DNA from 4 places in the Paenibacillus sp. Y859 genome. Region 3 is predicted to be linked to each of the others. Evidence: predicted binding sites of a transcription regulator. Region 3 holds the regulator's gene; each other region holds the start of a gene.
What was found. Region 3 encodes Rex, which represses fermentation and respiration genes when NADH is low (regulators of the CRP and FNR family bind a similar motif). Its sites were predicted from a motif close to TTGTGAAATATTTCACAA; they were not measured.
Positions count from the first base shown of each region.

Region 1 (2,215 bases), 240 kb from region 3:
GAAAAGATACCTAGGAGGAATGAATCATGTCGGTTGAAGCTCTTGTTTTCAGCGCTGATCATATCGTAAGTGATATTGTTATAAAGTTTCCAAAGGCTAGTGATTATTTCCGCGCTCATAAAATTGACTTCTGTTGTGGTGGTAAGCGCCCACTTATGGATGCCGTTCAGGAAAGAGGTCTGGACATTGATCAAGTAGTAGAGGAGTTAAATCAATTAGTTGCTAAGCACCCAGGTCTAGACGGTGATAAGGATGGTATGAAGAATTTCGTAGAAATGGACTCTCCATCATTGATTGATTACATTGTAAGAAAACATCATGATTACTTACGTGAAGAACTTCCTGAAATATATAAGAATGTTACGAGAGTTAACCGAGTTCATGGCAATCATGATCTACATTTGGAACAATTATACGTTCTGTATACAAGATTAAAAGATGAGTTGCTTGAGCATACAGCGGATGAAGAAGAACGATTCTTCCCACGAATGGTTGCTCTAGAACAACAATTTGAAGAGTCTACAAGTAAAGAACTTCAAGATTCAATTGCGCAATTAGAAGATGAGCATGACCAAGCTGGCGATATTTTAAAAGAGATCAGGGAAATCACGAATGATTTCATACCTCCAGCTCACGCGTGTACTACATATCGTATCACGTATGAAAGACTAGCAGAGCTAGAGCGTATGACATTTGAACATGTGCATTTGGAGAACAATATTTTATTTCCACGTTTTCAAGCTTAATGGATAGTGAAAAAGGATAGAGATTGAGAATCCAAATCTATCCTTTTTCGCTGTTTCTGTTGATGTCAATGAAATTGACGTTAAAAACAGATGGATATAGTTAAAAATGTGAACATATATGTGATAATATTCACATTATATGTGAATCAAATCACAATCTATATTTATTAAGATGTTAAACTTATATTATAAGGTAAGGAACAGAAGGAGGGTTTCCAAACATGCAACAAAAGAAAAAAGACAAACTATTGGTGATTGGGAATGGAATGGCAGGCATAAGTACAGTTGAACAAATATTAAAACTTAGTGATTCATTTGATATTACGGTATTTGGTAGTGAACCACATCCTAACTATAACCGAATCATGCTGTCCTACGTACTGGAAGGTAGCAAGACGGTCGATGATATTGTATTGAATGATTGGAACTGGTATTCAGATAATCAAATTACACTGCACACGACAACGACGGTGACACATATTGATCCGACAAATAAGCTAGTGACTACGGACAATGGTATGACGGAGACGTATGATAAGATCATCATCGCGACAGGATCGAATCCTTTTATATTACCGATTCCTGGGAGTGATAAAGATGGAGTTATCGGTTTCAGAGATATTAATGACTGTAACCAAATGATGGATGCTGCTCAGAAGTATAAGAAGGCCGCTGTCATCGGTGGCGGGCTTTTAGGTCTAGAGGCGGCAAAAGGGCTAGTGAATCTAGGGATGGATGTAACGGTTGTCCATTTAATGGAAGATATTATGGAGCGCCAATTAGATCGTAGTGCCTCTTCAATGTTGCAGGCAGAATTGGAACGTCAAGGGATAAAATTTGCTATGGGCAAACAAACCTCAGAGCTAATTGGAGAAGAACGAGTAAGTGGATTGCGTTTCAGTGATGGAAGTATTTTGGATGCTGATCTTGTTGTGATGGCGGTAGGTATTAAACCGAACATAGCGCTTGCCATAGCTAGTGATATGGAAGTAGGACGAGGTATTGTTGTAGATGACTACATGCGTACTTCATTAGAAGATGTGTATTCCGTCGGTGAGTGTACGGAACATCGGGGAGTGTGTTACGGACTCGTAGCGCCTTTATTTGAACAAGGACATGTATTGGCTAAGCATATATGTGGAGTTGCCACATCTCCTTATGAAGGTTCTATTGTCGCGACGAAGCTTAAAATATCTGGTGTCGATGTGTTCTCTGCAGGTGAGTTTGTTGAAGGACCTGAACATACCGTGATTTCTACTAAAGATGAGTGGAAAAGAACCTATAAGAAAATCCTTCTGCGTGACAATGTCATTGTCGGAGCTGTGCTGTTCGGTGATGTAACAGAGTCTGCAAATTTACAAAAATTGATTAAGCAACAATCTGAAATGACGGATGATATTTATAGTACGATCATGGGAACTGGATGCAGTGGGGGCGGCGCTAATAAGCAATCATCGATAGAGACAATG
Region 1 covers NZ_JBXCIZ010000002.1:413,781-415,995, forward strand. The annotation lists gene ric (iron-sulfur cluster repair di-iron protein) at 27-746, shown strand; gene nirB (nitrite reductase large subunit NirB) at 968-2,215, shown strand, end outside.
Region 1: the regulator Rex is predicted to act here: its motif matches at 886-903, upstream of nirB (nitrite reductase large subunit NirB).

Region 2 (2,215 bases), on a different contig from region 3:
TTTGAAATAAAGGTTGATATTTCTGCGATCTTCTCAGAGCTTACTTCTAAGTTCAGTAGCTGCTTCTCTGCGCCATCAGCCATTTCGCCAATGATCAAGACGGTTTGTCGTCCGGCTTCTTCCGTCTGCTTAGAGCTTGCAGATAATTGTTGGGAAGAGGCTGCAACTTGAATTGAAGTATCGTTGACCTCTTGAATGAGTTCTTGTAGATTGCGAGTCATCATATTGAAATCTGCGGAGAGCTGTCCGATTTCATCTGTGCTTTTAAACATCAATGGTTTCACAGTCAGATCACCTTTAGTAATTTGGTGCACATGCGCTGATAGAAGAGCTATTGGACGGATCATTCTCTGAATGATCAGATAAATAACTAGTGCAGCGGCAAGAAATAAAGAAGCACCTACAATGAAAGGATATAAGAGCGTGTTAATCGTGCGTTGTTGAATGAGCGAAGCGTCAACATTGATGGCGAGAAGAGCGATGATTTCTTGAGTAGAGTCATTGTCTTTATAAATGGGCCCGTATCCTGTCTTTAGGTGGATATCATCATATGTGTATACGCTGGAATAGCTGGAATGCTTCATATTAATAATCATTTCACGAGCATCTTGATCTAAGTAGAAGGAGTCGCCTGCTTGATATCCTCTGCTTTTCAGACTGGTATCAGCAGCTAGAATGGTGCCATCCAAAGATAGGACGAAAGCTTCTTTAAACAAGGGCTTCTTATGTATAATCCAATCAATGTTAGTCTCCACTGTGTGACGTGAAGTAGTATCTCCTTGAACGAGTGCTATAATATCTTGTGGATCAACTAACCCTGAAGTGATGTCTGCACATCCAACCGTTTCGATTCCGAGTGCTTCATCAATCTGGCGATAGGTTATATTATAAGCAAAGCTGCTGACCGATACACCTACTGCAAAGAGTAGGGCGATCAACATTAATGTAATCTTCGTAGCTAATCTCACGTTGTAGCCTCCAGTATCTAATGTGTATAAGTTGTTAGTATAAAATTGCAAATAAAATAAGATTAACAGATCAATTTTTAATATTGTGTGACAAACTTCACAATGTGGATAACTTTTTCCTTTAAGTGTGATAAATATCACATGCTCTTGGAGGAGGGTCTGACAAAATATAAAGATATAAAAAGGGAAGAGGGATAATAATTATGGATCCGGTCATGCTCGCACGCATCCAATTTGCGTCAACAACGCTGTTTCACTTTATTTTTGTACCATTGTCCATAGGATTGGCATTACTGATCGCCATTATGGAGACAATGTATGTTATCGAAGGAAAAGAAGAGTACAAAAAGATGGCCAAATTCTGGGGTCATTTGTTTCTTATAAACTTTGCTGTAGGTATCGTAACAGGAATACTACAAGAATTTCAGTTTGGGATGAATTGGTCGGATTATTCTAGATTTGTAGGAGATGTATTTGGAGCACCGCTAGCAATCGAAGCATTACTGGCTTTTTTCCTAGAGTCCACATTTCTTGGGATATGGATTTTTGGGTGGGACCGCTTGTCTAAGAAGCTTCACTTAGCGTGTATTTGGTTAGTATCTTTTGGTACTATGATGTCCGCTGTTTGGATTCTAATCGCGAATTCCTTTATGCAGAGACCTGTTGGATTTGAGATTAATAATGGTCGAGCCGAGATGAATGACTTCTTTGCTCTGATTACGAACGGACAGGCATTAGTGGAAATTCCACATACCATTCTAGCCGCATTCATGACAGGGGCCTTCTTCGTTACAGGTGTCAGCGCCTATAAAATGTTGAAACGTCAAGATTTTCAATTTTTCAAGAAGTCTTTCATTATTGCTATTATCGTAGGAATGGTCTCATCGATTGGTGTCGCGCTTGTAGGACATAGTCAAGCCCAATACCTAGTAGAGACGCAACCGATGAAGATGGCGGCTTCGGAAGGACTATGGGATACAAGTTCTGACCCGGCTCCTTGGACGGTCTTTGCGACAATAGATCCGGAGAAGAAAGAGAATGGTATGGTTATACAAATTCCATATTTACTCAGCTTCTTGTCTTATAGTAAGTTCTCTGGTGAAGTGGTTGGGATGAACCAGCTACAAGCAGAGTATGAAGAGAAATATGGTCCGGGGGACTATATTCCACCTGTACGCACGACGTTCTGGAGCTTCCGGATCATGGTAGCAAGTGGATCTGTACTCATACTTCTAAGTATGTATGGT
Region 2 covers NZ_JBXCIZ010000004.1:316,977-319,191, forward strand. The annotation lists gene AC1TO8_RS12485 (methyl-accepting chemotaxis protein) at 1-968, opposite strand, end outside; gene AC1TO8_RS12490 (cytochrome ubiquinol oxidase subunit I) at 1,172-2,215, shown strand, end outside.
Region 2: the regulator Rex is predicted to act here: its motif matches at 1,054-1,071, upstream of AC1TO8_RS12490 (cytochrome ubiquinol oxidase subunit I).

Region 3 (2,215 bases):
AGGCTTACATTTCTTTGTATCACTTAACGATGCAGGAAATGTATACTGGATGGAGGCTAACGGTCACTATCGGAGTAAATCCCTACAGATGTATGCGGTTCCTGTAGATGTAAGTCAGCAGCTAAAGGAAGTATTCTTTGATAAAAAGAAAAGTATTATTCTAACTTCAGCTACGTTGTCAATCGACAAATCCTTTCAGTATATGACTGAAAACTTGGGGCTTCAGGAAGCTTCGGATCAAGATCGACTGGTAACTGTGCAATTGCCGTCTCCTTTTCGCTATCGTGATCAGGCATTGCTGATTATCCCGCGTGATTTCCCAAGTGTGAAGGGAAGTATAGGCGACGCGCTCTTCGTCGAAACACTTGTTAAATCACTGGCTGAAACAGCTATCGTTACACAAGGTCGAATGTTAGTATTATTCACTTCATACCGTATGCTTCGGCAAGTGTATGAGCCTTTAAGTAAAGCACTCTCCTCTACGGATATTGCGGTACTAGGACAAGGTGTGGATAATGGAAGCCGAAGTAAGTTGATCCGCCGTTTCCAGGATAGTAGTGCCTCGGTACTTCTAGGAACAAACAGCTTCTGGGAAGGGGTAGATATTCCAGGAGAAGCACTGACTTGCTTAGCTATTGTTCGACTTCCTTTTCAGCCTCCTAATCATCCACTTGTAGAGGCGAAGAGTGAACTTTTACAGCAACAAAAGAAAAATCCTTTCATGAAGCTTTCAGTACCTCAAGCAGTTATTCGTTTCAAACAAGGATTTGGACGATTAGTGCGTACGGCGAGTGACCGAGGAATCGTTATTGTATATGATACACGGGTGATTGAATCTTATTATGGGAAGTACTTCCTATATTCACTACCTGGTCCTAAGATGGAGCATATGTCAACGGATCAAATGGTTCCAAGAATTTCGGAATGGTTACAAGACGGACACCGTCCTTGATCAATGTATTAGCTATTCATTAGGAGGAGCAAATATGAAATCTGATAAAATTTCAGAAGCTGTTGTACGCAGATTACCTATTTATTTGCGTTATCTGACAGAACTTCAAAGACGGGAAGTAGCTACAGTCTCTTCACAGGAATTAGGTCAAAAGCTAGACTTGAATCCTGCGCAAATTCGTAAGGATCTTGCTTATTTTGGCGATTTTGGTAGAAAAGGCATTGGGTATGACGTAGCTTATTTAATTGAAAAAATACGACATATTCTTAATTTGGATCAACAGATCAATGTTGTTCTAGTAGGTGCCGGTAATCTAGGCCACGCTTTATCCAATTATAATGCTTACTTGAAAGAGAATTTAAAGATTGTCGCCGTATTTGATGCATATCCAACGAAGATTGGAACGCGTATTAATACAATAGAAGTTCAACCTATGGATGAACTTTTCGATACAATTAAGAAGCATAATATTCGCATTGGAATCATTACCGTTCCTGAGCAAGAAGCTCAGGATGTTGCCGATAAATTGATTGAAGCAGGAATTGGAGCTATATTGAATTTCGCTCCAACGATATTAAAGGCCCCGGCGGATGTTCGTATTCATGCAGCTGATTTCACTACGGATATGCTTAGCCTTGCTTATTATTTGGTTAATGGAAAGGGAGATTCAGACGAAAATGAACAACAAAATTCAGAAGTGGATCATTAAGAATGGTACGTTCGCTGTTCTGAACAATGAACAACCTGTATTGAAGGGGTATATGCTCATAGAGGATGATTTGATCACGTATATTGGTGAAGACAAGCCGGTAGTTGATGAAGATATTCCAGAGGTGGATGGTAGCCATTTGTTGTTCTTACCAGGTCTTGTCAACACACATGGACATGCTGCTATGTCATTGCTTAGAGGCTATGGCGATGATCTTGCGCTACAAGTATGGTTACAGGAGAAAATGTGGCCAATGGAAGAGAAATTCACCCCTGAAGATGTCTACTGGGGAGCTTCCTTATCTGTGTTAGAAATGCTTAAGGGTGGTACAACGACTTTTCTAGATATGTATGATCACATGGATCAGGTAGCTAAAGTAGTTCAGGAATCTGGAATTCGCGGCGTCCTAACTAGAGGTGTTATTGGATTATGTTCTGCGGAAGTCCAACAACATAAGCTTCAGGAAGCGATCTCTTTTGCAAAAAATTGGCACGGACAAGCAGAGGGTAGAATTACGACGATGATGTCGCCACATGCTCCTTATACATGCCCGC
Region 3 covers NZ_JBXCIZ010000002.1:658,144-660,358, forward strand. The annotation lists gene dinG (ATP-dependent DNA helicase DinG) at 1-952, shown strand, start outside; gene AC1TO8_RS08190 (redox-sensing transcriptional repressor Rex) at 987-1,661, shown strand; gene AC1TO8_RS08195 (amidohydrolase) at 1,630-2,215, shown strand, end outside.

Region 4 (2,215 bases), on a different contig from region 3:
AAACCTAAAGTACTTAATTAAGATACCCATAATGACTATTGCATCAACAATAGGACGTACACCCATTTACTTCTGAAATGGGCGTATGTCCTTTTTCTTATAGTATGGGAAAGAGGAATAGCAGTGGAAATATAAGAAATATAGTATCGAGTGAAACTTATACTTTCCTATATACCAAAAAAGCCGACTCCTGTTCACGCTTGAGGAATCAGCTTAAAGCTATCTTCATATATTTAATGGTCAAAGATGCCTTCTCAAGCAACTTCTACTAGGCAAGTTCCTCTCTCCATACATGCAACATCGCCATATCATACGGTATAAAGTCTTTCAGAATACTTCCAATAGCGGTATACATCGGACTTTGTGCTAGACACATTAAATCTTCACCGAAGGTTGGAATCCACTTCACTAGATGTTCCTCTAAGAACTGAATCTGATCATCAATTAATTCTAGTTGTGCCGTCCTGATTCGTCGATCATCTGATGCTCGTTCAGCAAGAATAGCCATGTACTCAAGCTCAAGCGAAATATTATCGTCCTGTTCATGGTTCAATTTATTGAATGCAATACCTGACTGAACGTAAATCTCACGAACGTCAGCAGTACAGTCCACATCCTTCTCACTCAGCCTACTCACATAATCACTTTCACATAGCGATGGGAATATGGGACGCATACAGTGAAATAAACGTTGGTACTCTGCCTTCTCCAATTCACAAACCTTAGCAAGTTGACCTGGCATAATATCGGATAAGTAACTCTTCAACAGTTGACCGCCTTCTGTTAACAGAATTTCCTCCCTAGTAACTATATGCTGTCTCCATTGTGCAACGAGTGACAAGTTTGGCGGACTCCCCAAGAAATCTATAAGCAATTGATATACCCAGCCTCTACCTTGCTTCCAGCGTACACATTCCTCAGTATCCTTAACAAGTTCCATGGTTAGTAACACAGAGTTCAACCCCCTTTATGTCCTAGCAATGAGTCGAGACGATACAATAAACATCATATATTTGTTCTTTTAAAGGTAGCGCTTTCTTATATATTCATAATACATCAAATGTTAGATATCTCATGTGACATTCTTCACGATATTATAACCATTTCTTTTTACTAGGAGAACCAACTAAGTCACCTTTTTTCAAAGATGGACCCGTCTCGAGGGATATATAAGGAATATCGTATTCTGTGAAACTTATACTTTTTTATATTTCGCAAAAAAAATGACTTCCATCAGCGATGGAAATCATATCAATTGAAATTCCGGCATACGATTACTAGGGGGAATCGTCACCTTATAAATATATAATAACTTATTTTGTAAGCGCTTACCAGTCCTTTTTATTTCTTTCCCTCCTTTTTTGCACTAAATGATGAATTTATGCTGATATGGAAATTTGTTGGTTTGAATCCCTTTTCAACACATGTTAAAGTGGAATGGTTGATCTAAACACCATAAATAACCATTAACAATTCGTATTTAGGATGATCTTTGGTTAAGCCAAGTATAATAGGGCTCAACTATTCCTCCTATGGAAAGGAATGTACATATTGAATGAACCCATAGAAACCAAATCTTCCTTAACGTCACTTAGACTTTTCAATTTCTTCCTATATGGCTCCATGGTGCTCTTTACTAGCTTTTTCCAACTTTATCTTCATGATGTCGGCATGACGAAATTTGAAATTGGTAGTCTAATGGCTCTCGGGCCCTTCGTCTCTTTGTTTGCTAATCCCTTTTGGAGAAGCTGGGGTGACCGCTTGCATAATATGAGACGTATTATCGTCATTATGATGAGTGGAAGCGTGTTGCTGATACAGTTTGTTTTTCAAGCTGATAGCTATCCTATGGTGTATTTAACAATGACCTTATTCTTTTTCTTTCAGACACCTCTCTTCTCTCATAGTAACAGTCTTATACTAGGATATATTCAGGATACACCTCATAAATTTGGTAGTTTCCGCATATGGGGGTCTATCGGTTGGGCAGTAACCGCCATTGCAGCAGGACAAATCCTTGACTCGACGGGGATATCACGAGTATCAACCCTATTTACTGCTCTTCTTATCTTGACCATTGGGATGGTAATGCTTCTTCCACCCTTGCATCGTTCTTCCTACACTCCAAAGTTAAATCTTAAAGGATTTGCAGCGATCATGACTAATCCATACTTTCTTTTCTTTATCCTTTTGGGTGTTCTAGTATCTGTTCCGA
Region 4 covers NZ_JBXCIZ010000007.1:52,189-54,403, reverse strand. The annotation lists gene AC1TO8_RS15445 (TorD/DmsD family molecular chaperone) at 269-952, opposite strand; gene AC1TO8_RS15440 (MFS transporter) at 1,543-2,215, shown strand, end outside.
Region 4: the regulator Rex is predicted to act here: its motif matches at 1,075-1,092, upstream of AC1TO8_RS15445 (TorD/DmsD family molecular chaperone).